DNA from 3 places in the Calidifontibacter terrae genome. Region 1 is predicted to be linked to each of the others. Evidence: predicted binding sites of a transcription regulator. Region 1 holds the regulator's gene; each other region holds the start of a gene.
The links. The regulator LexA, encoded in region 1, represses DNA repair genes until DNA is damaged. The targets are predictions, from matches to a motif close to TCGAACANNTGTTCGA.

Region 2: a site for LexA is predicted at 1,700-1,715, ahead of ACYU98_RS04300 (HNH endonuclease signature motif containing protein). Genes of this name have one in related genera too.
Region 3: a site for LexA is predicted at 1,465-1,480, ahead of ACYU98_RS04945 (HNH endonuclease signature motif containing protein). Genes of this name have one in related genera too.

The regions. Positions count from the first base shown of each region.
Region 1 covers NZ_BAAGZF010000006.1:257,027-260,302, reverse strand. Annotated here, with positions in the region: gene ACYU98_RS09435 (LysR family transcriptional regulator) at 1-271, opposite strand, end outside; gene ACYU98_RS09430 (Sir2 family NAD-dependent protein deacetylase) at 294-1,208, shown strand; gene lexA (transcriptional repressor LexA) at 1,240-1,962, opposite strand; gene ACYU98_RS09420 (LysM peptidoglycan-binding domain-containing protein) at 2,251-2,667, shown strand; gene nrdR (transcriptional regulator NrdR) at 3,022-3,276, shown strand, end outside.
Region 2 covers NZ_BAAGZF010000002.1:331,749-335,024, reverse strand. Annotated here, with positions in the region: gene ACYU98_RS04310 (helical backbone metal receptor) at 1-187, opposite strand, end outside; gene ACYU98_RS04305 (glutaminase) at 251-1,513, shown strand; gene ACYU98_RS04300 (HNH endonuclease signature motif containing protein) at 1,753-3,276, shown strand, end outside.
Region 3 covers NZ_BAAGZF010000002.1:470,500-473,775, forward strand. Annotated here, with positions in the region: gene ACYU98_RS04945 (HNH endonuclease signature motif containing protein) at 1-1,413, opposite strand, end outside; gene ACYU98_RS04950 (WCX domain-containing protein) at 1,735-2,001, opposite strand; gene ACYU98_RS04955 (hypothetical protein) at 2,002-2,286, opposite strand; gene purL (phosphoribosylformylglycinamidine synthase) at 2,460-3,276, shown strand, end outside.

The DNA of each region.
Region 1 (3,276 bases):
ACTGCAGTCCGGCAATCGCGGCGACCTCGGACTCAGCGGCGCTGATGGCGCTGAGCACACTCGTGGCGTGCCGGGAAAGCACCTCGCCCGCTTCGGTGAGCCGGACGTTGCGACCCATCCGCTCGACCAGCGGTGTGCCGAGCCGTTCTTCGAGCCGGCGGACCATCTGCGAGATCGCCGGCTGGGAGTAGCCGAGGGCCGATGCAGCGGCGGTGAAGCTGCCCTCATCGGCGATGGCACGTATCACTCGGAGTCCAGCAGCGTCGATCATGGGGTCTAGCCTACAAAGCGATATGAGCCAGCACCCCACGATGACCAACAGCGCCCTTGAAGACGGGCAAGGAACTGAACCCGCAGCGGAGGACTTGCTGCGCGAACGAGTCGCTCTGGGCGGTGTATTAGCGCTGACCGGAGCGGGTTTGTCGACCGCATCCGGGCTGCCGGACTACCGCGGAGCCGACGGCGTACGCCGCGTGCAACCGATGACCGTCTCGGAGTTTCGCGCCACGGTCGAGGCTCGGCGTCGCTACTGGGCGCGGTCTTATGCCGGATGGGCCCGGTTCAGCGCCGCATCGCCCACCAGCGCCCACGCAGCGCTCGCCGACTTGGAACACCGGGGATTCATCGATCACACCATCACCCAGAACGTTGACGGGTTGGCGCGGGTCGCGGGCAGCCGCGCGGTGATCGAGTTGCACGGACGGCTGGACGAAGTGATTTGTCTGCGCTGCCGTACGACCGTCGCCCGGGAGTGGATGCAACAGGAGATCGAACGGCTGAATCCGGGTTTCGAGGCGGCCGTCGGTGACGCACGCAACGCGCCGTTGCGACCGGACGGTGACGTCGAGCTAGACGGGAGGTGGGACGCGCAGTTGCGTCTGGTCAGCTGTCCGATGTGCGGCAGTGACCTGCTGAAGCCACACGTCGTGATGTTCGGGGAATCGGTGCCGAGGGCGCTTGTCGAGCAGTGTTTCGCGCTGGTTGAGGCGGCCACAACGGTGGTCGTGATCGGGTCATCACTCGGGGTCATGTCGGGCTACCGCTTCGCGAGGCATGCCGTCAGACGTGACATCCCAGTCGTGTTGGTCAATACCGGATGGTCACGAGCAGAAGACCTCGCCACTGCGCATGTGCATCGCGACCTGCAGCAGGTGATGGTCGATCTGGCCACCCACCTGCCGGCCCGGCCAGTTGCGGCGACCAACTGAGGGAACCCGCTGACGGGTCCCGCCAGCCCGATCAGACGCGTCGCAGAACCGCGGTGACCTTGCCCAGGATGACGGCGTCGTCGCCGTCGATCGGGTCATAGGCGGGGTTGTGCGGCATGAGCCAAACCTTGCCGCTCTGGCGCTTGAAGGTCTTGACGGTTGCCTCGTTGTCGAGCATCGCGGCCACGATGTCGCCGTTGTCGGCGGTCGGCTGCTGGCGGACCACGACCCAGTCGCCATCACAGATCGCGGCGTCGATCATCGAGTCGCCAACCACCTTCAGCAGGAACAGGTCACCTTCGCCGACGATCTGTCGGGGGAGCGGGAACACGTCTTCGACTACCTCTTCGGCCAGAATCGGTCCACCAGCGGCGATCCGACCCACGACCGGAACGTACGTGGCCGCCGGGCGCTGATCGCCGACACCGGTCTCGTCGATCGCGTCCTCGTCGCCATCCGGAAGGCCCGCGTCGCCTCGACGATCCCGACGGTCGGCATCGCTCTCGGCGCTGATGACCTCCATCGCGCGCGGCCGGTTCGGGTCACGTCGCAAGTAGCCCTTGCGTTCGAGCATCGACAGTTGGTGGGCCACTGAACTCGGGCTGGTCAGACCGACAGCCTCACCGATCTCGCGAATGCTCGGCGGGTAGCCACGGCGCTCGACCGAGTTGCGGATGACCTCCAACACCTTGCGTTGACGGGTGGTGAGTTCGGCCCCGCCGTCGCCGTCGGGCAGGTGGTGAATCTTCGCCATGTCGTGGTCGTCCCGTCTGGTGGTTCGCGGTGTGTCTGGTCACTCGTGGAGCACGTCTACAGCTGTCGTTCGCCGGCCGCCGAACCGATGTTGTCGGTGGTCGGTAGTTAGCTGCGAAGCATGAATCGAGCGTATGCCGTCGGACCCAGTCTTTCAAACATGTGTACGACGCGTGTCTCGCCCAATTCGAACATTCGTGCTATAAATCGTACAGACGTCCGATCGCACACCTGTGCGAACGGCACTTGCACCTGGAGACACCCTTGGGTGTCGGGGATGGAGGAACCGATGAGTGCTGTGACTCACCTTGCTCAGCCGATGTCGACGCCGGCAATGGCGCCCTCAACGCGTCGGCCGCGGCGTCATCTGAAGCTGGTGCCGCCACTTACCGAGTCCCACGCGAGTGCCGGGCGCTTCGATGGTCGTGACGGTGGCATCCGGTTGACCGTGCGAGGCCGTCGGATGCTCGTCCTGGTCGGCCTCGTGGCCGTGCTGATGGCAGGTTTCGGGGTAGCTCGCGCGATGGCCGGACCCGCGGCCGCGACCGCGGGGGTCACCGTCGAGACGGGCCAAACACTCTCTGACGTGGCCCACCGCGCCTACCCCTCGTTGCCGATCAGTCAGGCCGTGGTGAAAGTGCAGTTGGCCAACGGTTTGAACTCCCTGCAGGTCCACGCCGGGCAACACCTGCTGCTGCCGCGATAGGCAGCAGGAGCGGTCTTATGCGATCGGACGACACGCCTCGGGCGGTCGTCCGATCGCGTCATTTTCAGCATCTGCCCTGGTCGTGAGCCGTGTTTCCGGGGCCTATTGCCAGGGCGGTCGATCGCCTCGAAACGCGACTCGCCGAGCTGTTGCATGTGGGGTCGGATCGGCCTAGTATCCCTATATCTAGTAGTTACACCGATGTAAGTCGCCCACATGTGGTCCCCACGTTGTCCACGACTTCTCCACCGGTTATCAACAGATCGACCTACTACAGAGCGATCCTGACCATCCCTTCCGGCTCGGGCATTTGCGTGCCCGTGTCCGGTTGCTCAGCCTCGAGAGGAGCCACCCGTGCACTGCCCGTTCTGCCGCAATGACGACTCGCGAGTCGTCGACAGCCGCACCAGCGAAGACGGCACCTCGATCAAGCGTCGTCGGCAATGTCCCGAGTGTGGCAAGCGGTTCTCGACTGTCGAAACGGCAGGCCTGACCGTGGTCAAGCGCTCCGGTGCCAGCGAGCCGTTCTCGCGGCAGAAGGTGCTCGTTGGCGTGCGCAAGGCCTGCCAGGGCCGGCCGGTCAGCGAGGACCAGTTGGCGTTGTTGGCG
Region 2 (3,276 bases), on a different contig from region 1:
TCTTGGTGCCACGCACCCTGCGTACGGCTAAGTCGCTCGGGCGGGTGCACCAATCGGTGGCACCCACCAACGTCTCGCGGCAGGTCGTCGCGATCGCCTCGGTCAGCGAGGGCACCAGGCTGACCACCCGCTCGACCCGGTCCGGCAGGTCGACTCGGGCGCCAAGGTCGTCGGTCAGGGTGCGCATCGGTTTCACCGTAGCCGCGGTCGTTGCCTACCGTGGGGCGGACCCGAGGTGAGAGGACGTCCGATGCGATCGATCGTGCCCGACTATCTGACAGAGCTCGCCGACGAATGCGCCGGGGCAACCGGCGGAGCGACCGCCGACTACATCCCGGAGTTGGCGAACGTCGATCCGACGATGTTCGGAATCGCGTTGACCACCGCCGACGGGCGCACGTACGACTCCGGCGACGCCGACACCCTCTTCACCATTCAGTCCGTCTCGAAGGCGTTCGTCTATGCGCTCGCGATCCGCGATCGCGGGCTCGAAGAGGTGCTCGAACGGATCGACGTCGAACCCTCCGGCGAAGCGTTCAACGAGCTGTCACTGGAACGCAACTCCAAACGACCGCTGAACCCGATGATCAACGCCGGCGCGATCACCGCGCACTCGTTGGTCGGCGCCCCGCAGGACAGCGCCGAGCGATGCACCGAGCTGATCATCGAGGGCCTGTCGCAGTTCGCCGGTCGCGATCTCGACGTCGACGAGCGGGCATTTTCGTCGGAGATGCAGCACGCCCACCGCAACCTGGCGATCGCCCACATGTTGCGCAGCTACGACATGTTGACCGCTGATCCCGAGGCGGTCGTACGCGGCTACATCCGCCAGTGCGCCGTGCGCGTCACCACGCGCGACCTGTCGGTGATGGCTGCGACGTTGGCGAACGGCGGGACCAACCCGGTCACCGGGCGACAAGTGGTCGATCCGCATGTCGTGGTGCAGACGTTGTCGGTGATGTTGACCTGCGGGATGTACGACTCCGCCGGCGACTGGATCACGACCGTCGGCATCCCGGCCAAGAGCGGTGTGGGTGGCGGGATCATCGGCGCGCTGCCCGGCCAGTTCGGCGTCGCGACCTTCTCTCCGCGGCTCGACGAACACGGCAACAGCGTGCGCGGCGTTGCCACTTTCGAGCGACTCAGCCACGAGATGGGAATGCACCTGATGACGGTGCCGCCGCTGACCCGATCGGTTGTTCGCCGCCATCGTGAGATCACTCTCCCCGGCGGAATCTCCGCGTATCACTACGAGCTGCAAGGGCCGCTGCGTTTCGCCAGCGTCGAGCAGGTCATCCGCCTGGTCGAGGAGTATCCACCGGAGCAACACACCGTCGTCGTCGACCTGTTCAATTCGACCTCGATCGACGCCACCGCGCGCCGGATGCTGCTGGAACTGATGCGCCGGCTGCGCGGCGACGGACACGAGGTGTGGCTGGTCGACGGCCAAGACGTCGACGACGGTTCGGCCGGGCTGCGGCTGGCGGAGAATCTGAAGGCGATCCGGCCGTGAGGCGACTGGTTGAGCCGCGGTCCGTTGGTTGAGCCGCGGTCCGTTGGTTGAGCCGCGTTCCGTTGGTTGAGCCGCGTCGAAACCCGTCGCAAGTCAAGACCCCAAGCAACGTCTGTGGATAACTAGAACGGGCGAATCTGCCTGTGGATAAACGAAATTCGTTATCCACACCCCTTCCAAATGCATTCGAACAGGCGTACGATGGAGGCATCACCTGGGGAGCGTGGAAGGGGGCAGCAATGACCATCACCGATGTTCCACTGCCCGCGAGCTATCGGCCACTTGAGCCGACAGGCGAGACGGAGAACCGTGGCGCTGCCCGCCTGCTCGACCCGGGGTCCGGCCTCTCCCTCTTGGTGCGCTTGCGCGACGGGCTGCCTGATCTGCCCGCGCTCGGCGATGCCAGCTCACAACTGACCGACCCCGAGCTCACCGACGCCGCGCGCCTCGTGGCGGCCTACTTACAACGCGCCGAGGCCGTGCTCGTCTCACTCACCGCCGACGCAATCGACCGCGGAGCGGTGCAGAATTCCACCGCTGGCGGTGCAGCCCAATGGGTTGCCCGAGTCTCTGCTGGTGAGGGCGCCGACACCCTGATCAGCGCCGAAGCCCGCAACGACGCCGGGCCGCTAGTGACCAACGCCCGCATTGCGCGGGCCGAGTCATCCGAGCCCGTGGTCCCGGAAGGACTCCGGGTCCCGGGGATCGAACCCGCCCACGCGACCCGGATCGCAAACATCGCTCAAGCCAGCCTCCATGCCTCCCACCGCGTGATGACCAACGCCGTCCGCGAGGGCCGCGCCTCGGTGACGGTGGCGCGCTCCGCGCTGCATCACGTGAACCGGATCAAGCACGTCCTGCCCGACGCCACCTACGACGAAATCCACGGCTGGTTCCTCACGCTCCCCGCCGCCGCCGGCAAAGAGGCGGTCGCCGAACTGACCCGGCAGATCATCGCCGAATACGGCACCCCCGACGCCCTGGACGACATCGAAGCAAAACAAGAACGTCTGGAGTTCCTACGCTCCTGGGACGACAAAGACGGCATGACCGGATTCGAAGGTCTGCTATCCGCCGACCACGCCGCAGAGTTCAAACACATACTGCAGTCGCTCTCCGGCCCCGCCCCACGAACGTCTTGCTGCGAGGACCCACACCACCGCCACACCAGTGGCTCGAACTCCGAGGACCCTGGTGCCGGCGATCCCGCCACTGTGTCCGCCAGGGAGTCGGCCGACCCCGCGAGGCTGGTGCGCCTAGCCGACGACGACCGTTCGCCGGGCAAGCGCCGGATTGATGCCCTGATGATGATCTTCCGCAGAGTCGCCCGCTGGCTCGACGCAGACCCCACCGTGACCAGCAGCGGTCCGGTGCACCTGTCGGTGACGGTTGACTTCGAGACCCTCGCCGGAAAACTGCGCCCCGGCGGTGGCAGTGGCGCCGGCATCACTCGCGACGGTCTGTCGATCACCCCGGCCACCGTGCGCCGGATGGCCTGCGACGCGAACATCCTGCCGATGGTCCTCGGATCACCTTCCGAGCCGCTGGACGTCGGGCGGAGTAAACGCCTGTTCACCGGCGGACTGAGACAAGCAGTCATCCACCGCGACAAACACTGCACCTTCGACGGATGCGGAAGACCACCAGATTGGTGCGACGTCCACCACGCCATCCCCTGGGCCGAAGGTGGTCCCACCAGGCTCGATCTGGGGCGCCTGCTCTGCGACGAACACCACCACATCGTCCATCGCGATGACCTCGTG
Region 3 (3,276 bases), on a different contig from region 1:
AGCGATTTGTCGGGCGGTAGTGGGGCTGAGAGTCAGGCCCTCGCGGGTGGTCGCGGCACCTGTTCCGCCGGTGCTGCGGATTTTTTCGGCGAGCATGTCGTAGTCGAGGGTGACGACCATCTGGGCGGGGCCGTTGGTGGCGATGGTGGGGTCGCCGTCGAGCCAGCGGGCGACGCGGTGCAGGAGCATCATGAGGGCGTCGATCCGTCGCTTTTCGGGGGTGCGGTCGTCGTCGGCGAGGCGGATGAGTTCGGCACGTTCCTGGAAGGTGTCCCCGGCTTCGCTGGCGGTCTTGCTCGGGCCAGCTGCTTCGCCGGACGTCTTGCTCGTGGCCGCCGCTTCGCCTGCTGCCTTACTCTCGCCAGCTGCTTTGCTCGCGCCGGTCTGGCCAGCGTCAACAGGCTTCCCGATGTGGCGGTGGTGGGGGTCGTTGCAGCAGGAGGTCTTGGGTGACGGGGCGGAGAGGGCATTGATGAGGTGTTTGAACTCGGCCGCGTGGTCGCCGGCGAGCAGGCCTTCGAAGCCAGTCATGCCGTCGTTGTCGTCCCAGATGCGTAGGTATTCGAGGCGTTCTTGTTCGGCCTCTTGATCATCAAGAGTGGAGCCTGTTTCGGGGGTGCCGTGTTCGGCGATGATCCGGCGAGTTAGTTCGTTGATCCCGGCTCGGCCGAGGGTGGCGGGAACGGACAAGAACCAGGCATGGATCTCATCGGTGGTCGCGGTCGGCAGGATCGCGGAGATGCGGCCGAGGTGTTCGAGGGCGGTTTTGGCAACGCTGGTCGAGGCATGACCTTCTTGTACGGCGACGGCCATGACGCGGTGGGCGGGGTGTCGGGAGGCTTGGGCGAGCTTCGCGATCCGAGTCGCGTGGGCTGGTTCGATCCCGGGGACTTGGAATGCGGCAGCAGCCGGCGATGCAGCCGAGGCCGCTGCAGGGTCGAGGGCCACCCCGGACTCATGACTACTGCTGGCGGCGTCGCCGGTTGAAGGGTCGGCAACTGTGTCGGGCGTCAGCGGTCCGGCGTTTCGGATGGCTTCGGCGGTGATGAGGTCGGTGGATCCTTGCCCGAGGGCGACGCGAGTGACCCATTGGGCGGGGCCCGCCGCGGTGGAGTTTGTGATGACGCCGCGGTCGATCGCGTCGGCGGTGATCACCACGAGGGCGGCCTCGGCGCGTTGCATGGCGATTGCCAACACGCGGGCGGCGTCGGTCAGTTCGGGCTCCGTCAGTTGGGTGCACGCGTCCGCCAAGACGGCTAGTTGCGGGATGACTGCGGTCACGTGGGCCAGGGCGTCGGGTCCGGAACCGGGCTCGAGCAGTCGCGCGTCGCCACAGGGTGGTGTGTCGGTCGGCGGGGTGTCCAGGGGGCGGTGACTGGCCGGGAGCGGCATGGTGAGTGTTGCGTTACTCATGCTCGACCCCCTTCGGTTTCGCGTTCGCCACTTCCCCATGTGATGTATTGATCGTACGCCTGTTCGAATCGCGATTCAAGGTTATGTATGAATGAATTGCGTTTATCCACAACCCAATTGGTACTGATCGGTATCCACAGGGGTGGGTCTTGGAGTTGACTTTGGGGTTGGACCAGCCGGGGTTTCGACTCGTCGTTCGTTCCTTGCGACGGCTCAACCAACGGGGGGAGGGGTCGCGACGGCTCAGCCAACGGAGGCTTCGCGACGGCTCAGCCAACGGAGGCTTCGCGACGGCTCAACCAGTGGAGCGTTCGTGACGGCTCAGCCGGCCGAGAAGCGGGCGGCCCAGTCGGCCAGCGCCTCCCGTACGGACGGCGAAGCCTCCTCGATCTCGAACGGCACCCCGGCCATGGCGAGTCCGAACAGTGCCCAGCCGGGGCTACTGGCATCAATCCTGACTCGGGACGTCGCGTCGTCGACCGGATCGACATCGCCGTAGCGACCCCATCGCTGCGCCATCTCTGCCGCGGGCGCGTGCAGCAGCGCTGTCGCCGTGGGGGTCTCGCCGCCGCTGATGCCGGCGCGCACCTAGGCAGCCGGATCTGCGCCTGGCACCTCGCGCGGGCGAAAGTTTGCCCTCGTTCCCGCTGCATCGGCGAGCGTGGCGAGGGTTGAGGCATCCACGGCGGGCGCAGAGCCGAACGGAACATCAACGGTGACGGCTCTTACGGCCTTCGCGCGACGGCGCAGTGGTGCGGGCAACGCCTGCATCACCTTGGACAACACAGACAGCGTCGCATCGCCCATTTCTCCGCCGGCGTGCGCGCTGCCGAGGGCCACGACGAGGGCGATCGCTTCCTGTTCGTCAACCACCAGCGGTGGCATCGTCGCGCCAGCCGCGAACCGGTAGCCACCCTCGGTTCGGGCGCGCTCACCACAGGCGTGGCCGCGGGCGGCAACGGCCTAGCCACAGGCGCGGCGGACCGGTGGCCACAGCCAGATACCCTGGAGCCTCCCGCCTTGCCGCTCCAGGAGAACCCTTGCCCATGGCTCTGTCGCACCTCGTGCTGACCCACGTTCCGGGCGGCTCCGCCCTCTCCGACTTCCGCGCAACCGCCCTGCTGCGCCGATTGCAGGCTGTCGCGCCGGGCGTAACCGGCGTTTCGGCTCGATATGTCCACTGGGTCGCTTCGGCCGCCGAGCCCGACGTGGCCGCCCGCGAAACACTGACCCGACTGCTGACGTACGGCGATCCGTACGACGGTCCGAGCGACGGGACGCTCGTGGTCGTCACCCCGCGGTTGGGCACGATCTCGCCCTGGGCGTCGAAGGCCACCGACATCGCCCATAACTGCGGTATCGATTTGCACCGCGTCGAGCGGGCGACCGAATACGTCATTGCCGGTGAGGTCGAAGACTGGGATGCGGTCGCGGCTCAGCTGCACGACCGGATGACCGAGTCGGCCTTCCCCGGCCACAACGGCGCGAGCCGACTATTCGACGATCGCGTCGCCGAGCCGATGGAGCGCGTCGACGTTCTGGGCCGCGGCAAGGTCGCCCTCGACGAGGCGAACGCGACCTTCGGGCTGGCGCTTTCTGAGGACGAGATCGACTACCTGGCCGAGTCCTTCACCGGTCTGGCTCGCAACCCGAGTGACGTCGAGCTGATGATGTTCGCCCAAGCCAACTCCGAACACTGCCGCCACAAGATCTTCAATGCCGACTTCATCGTCGACGACGAGGTGCAGGCCCGGTCACTGTTCGGCATGATCAGATACACCGAAGAGGTGAACGGCGAGGGCACTGTCGTTGCGTACAAGGACAACGCCTCGATCATGGCCGGCGGCCCGATCACCCGGTGGC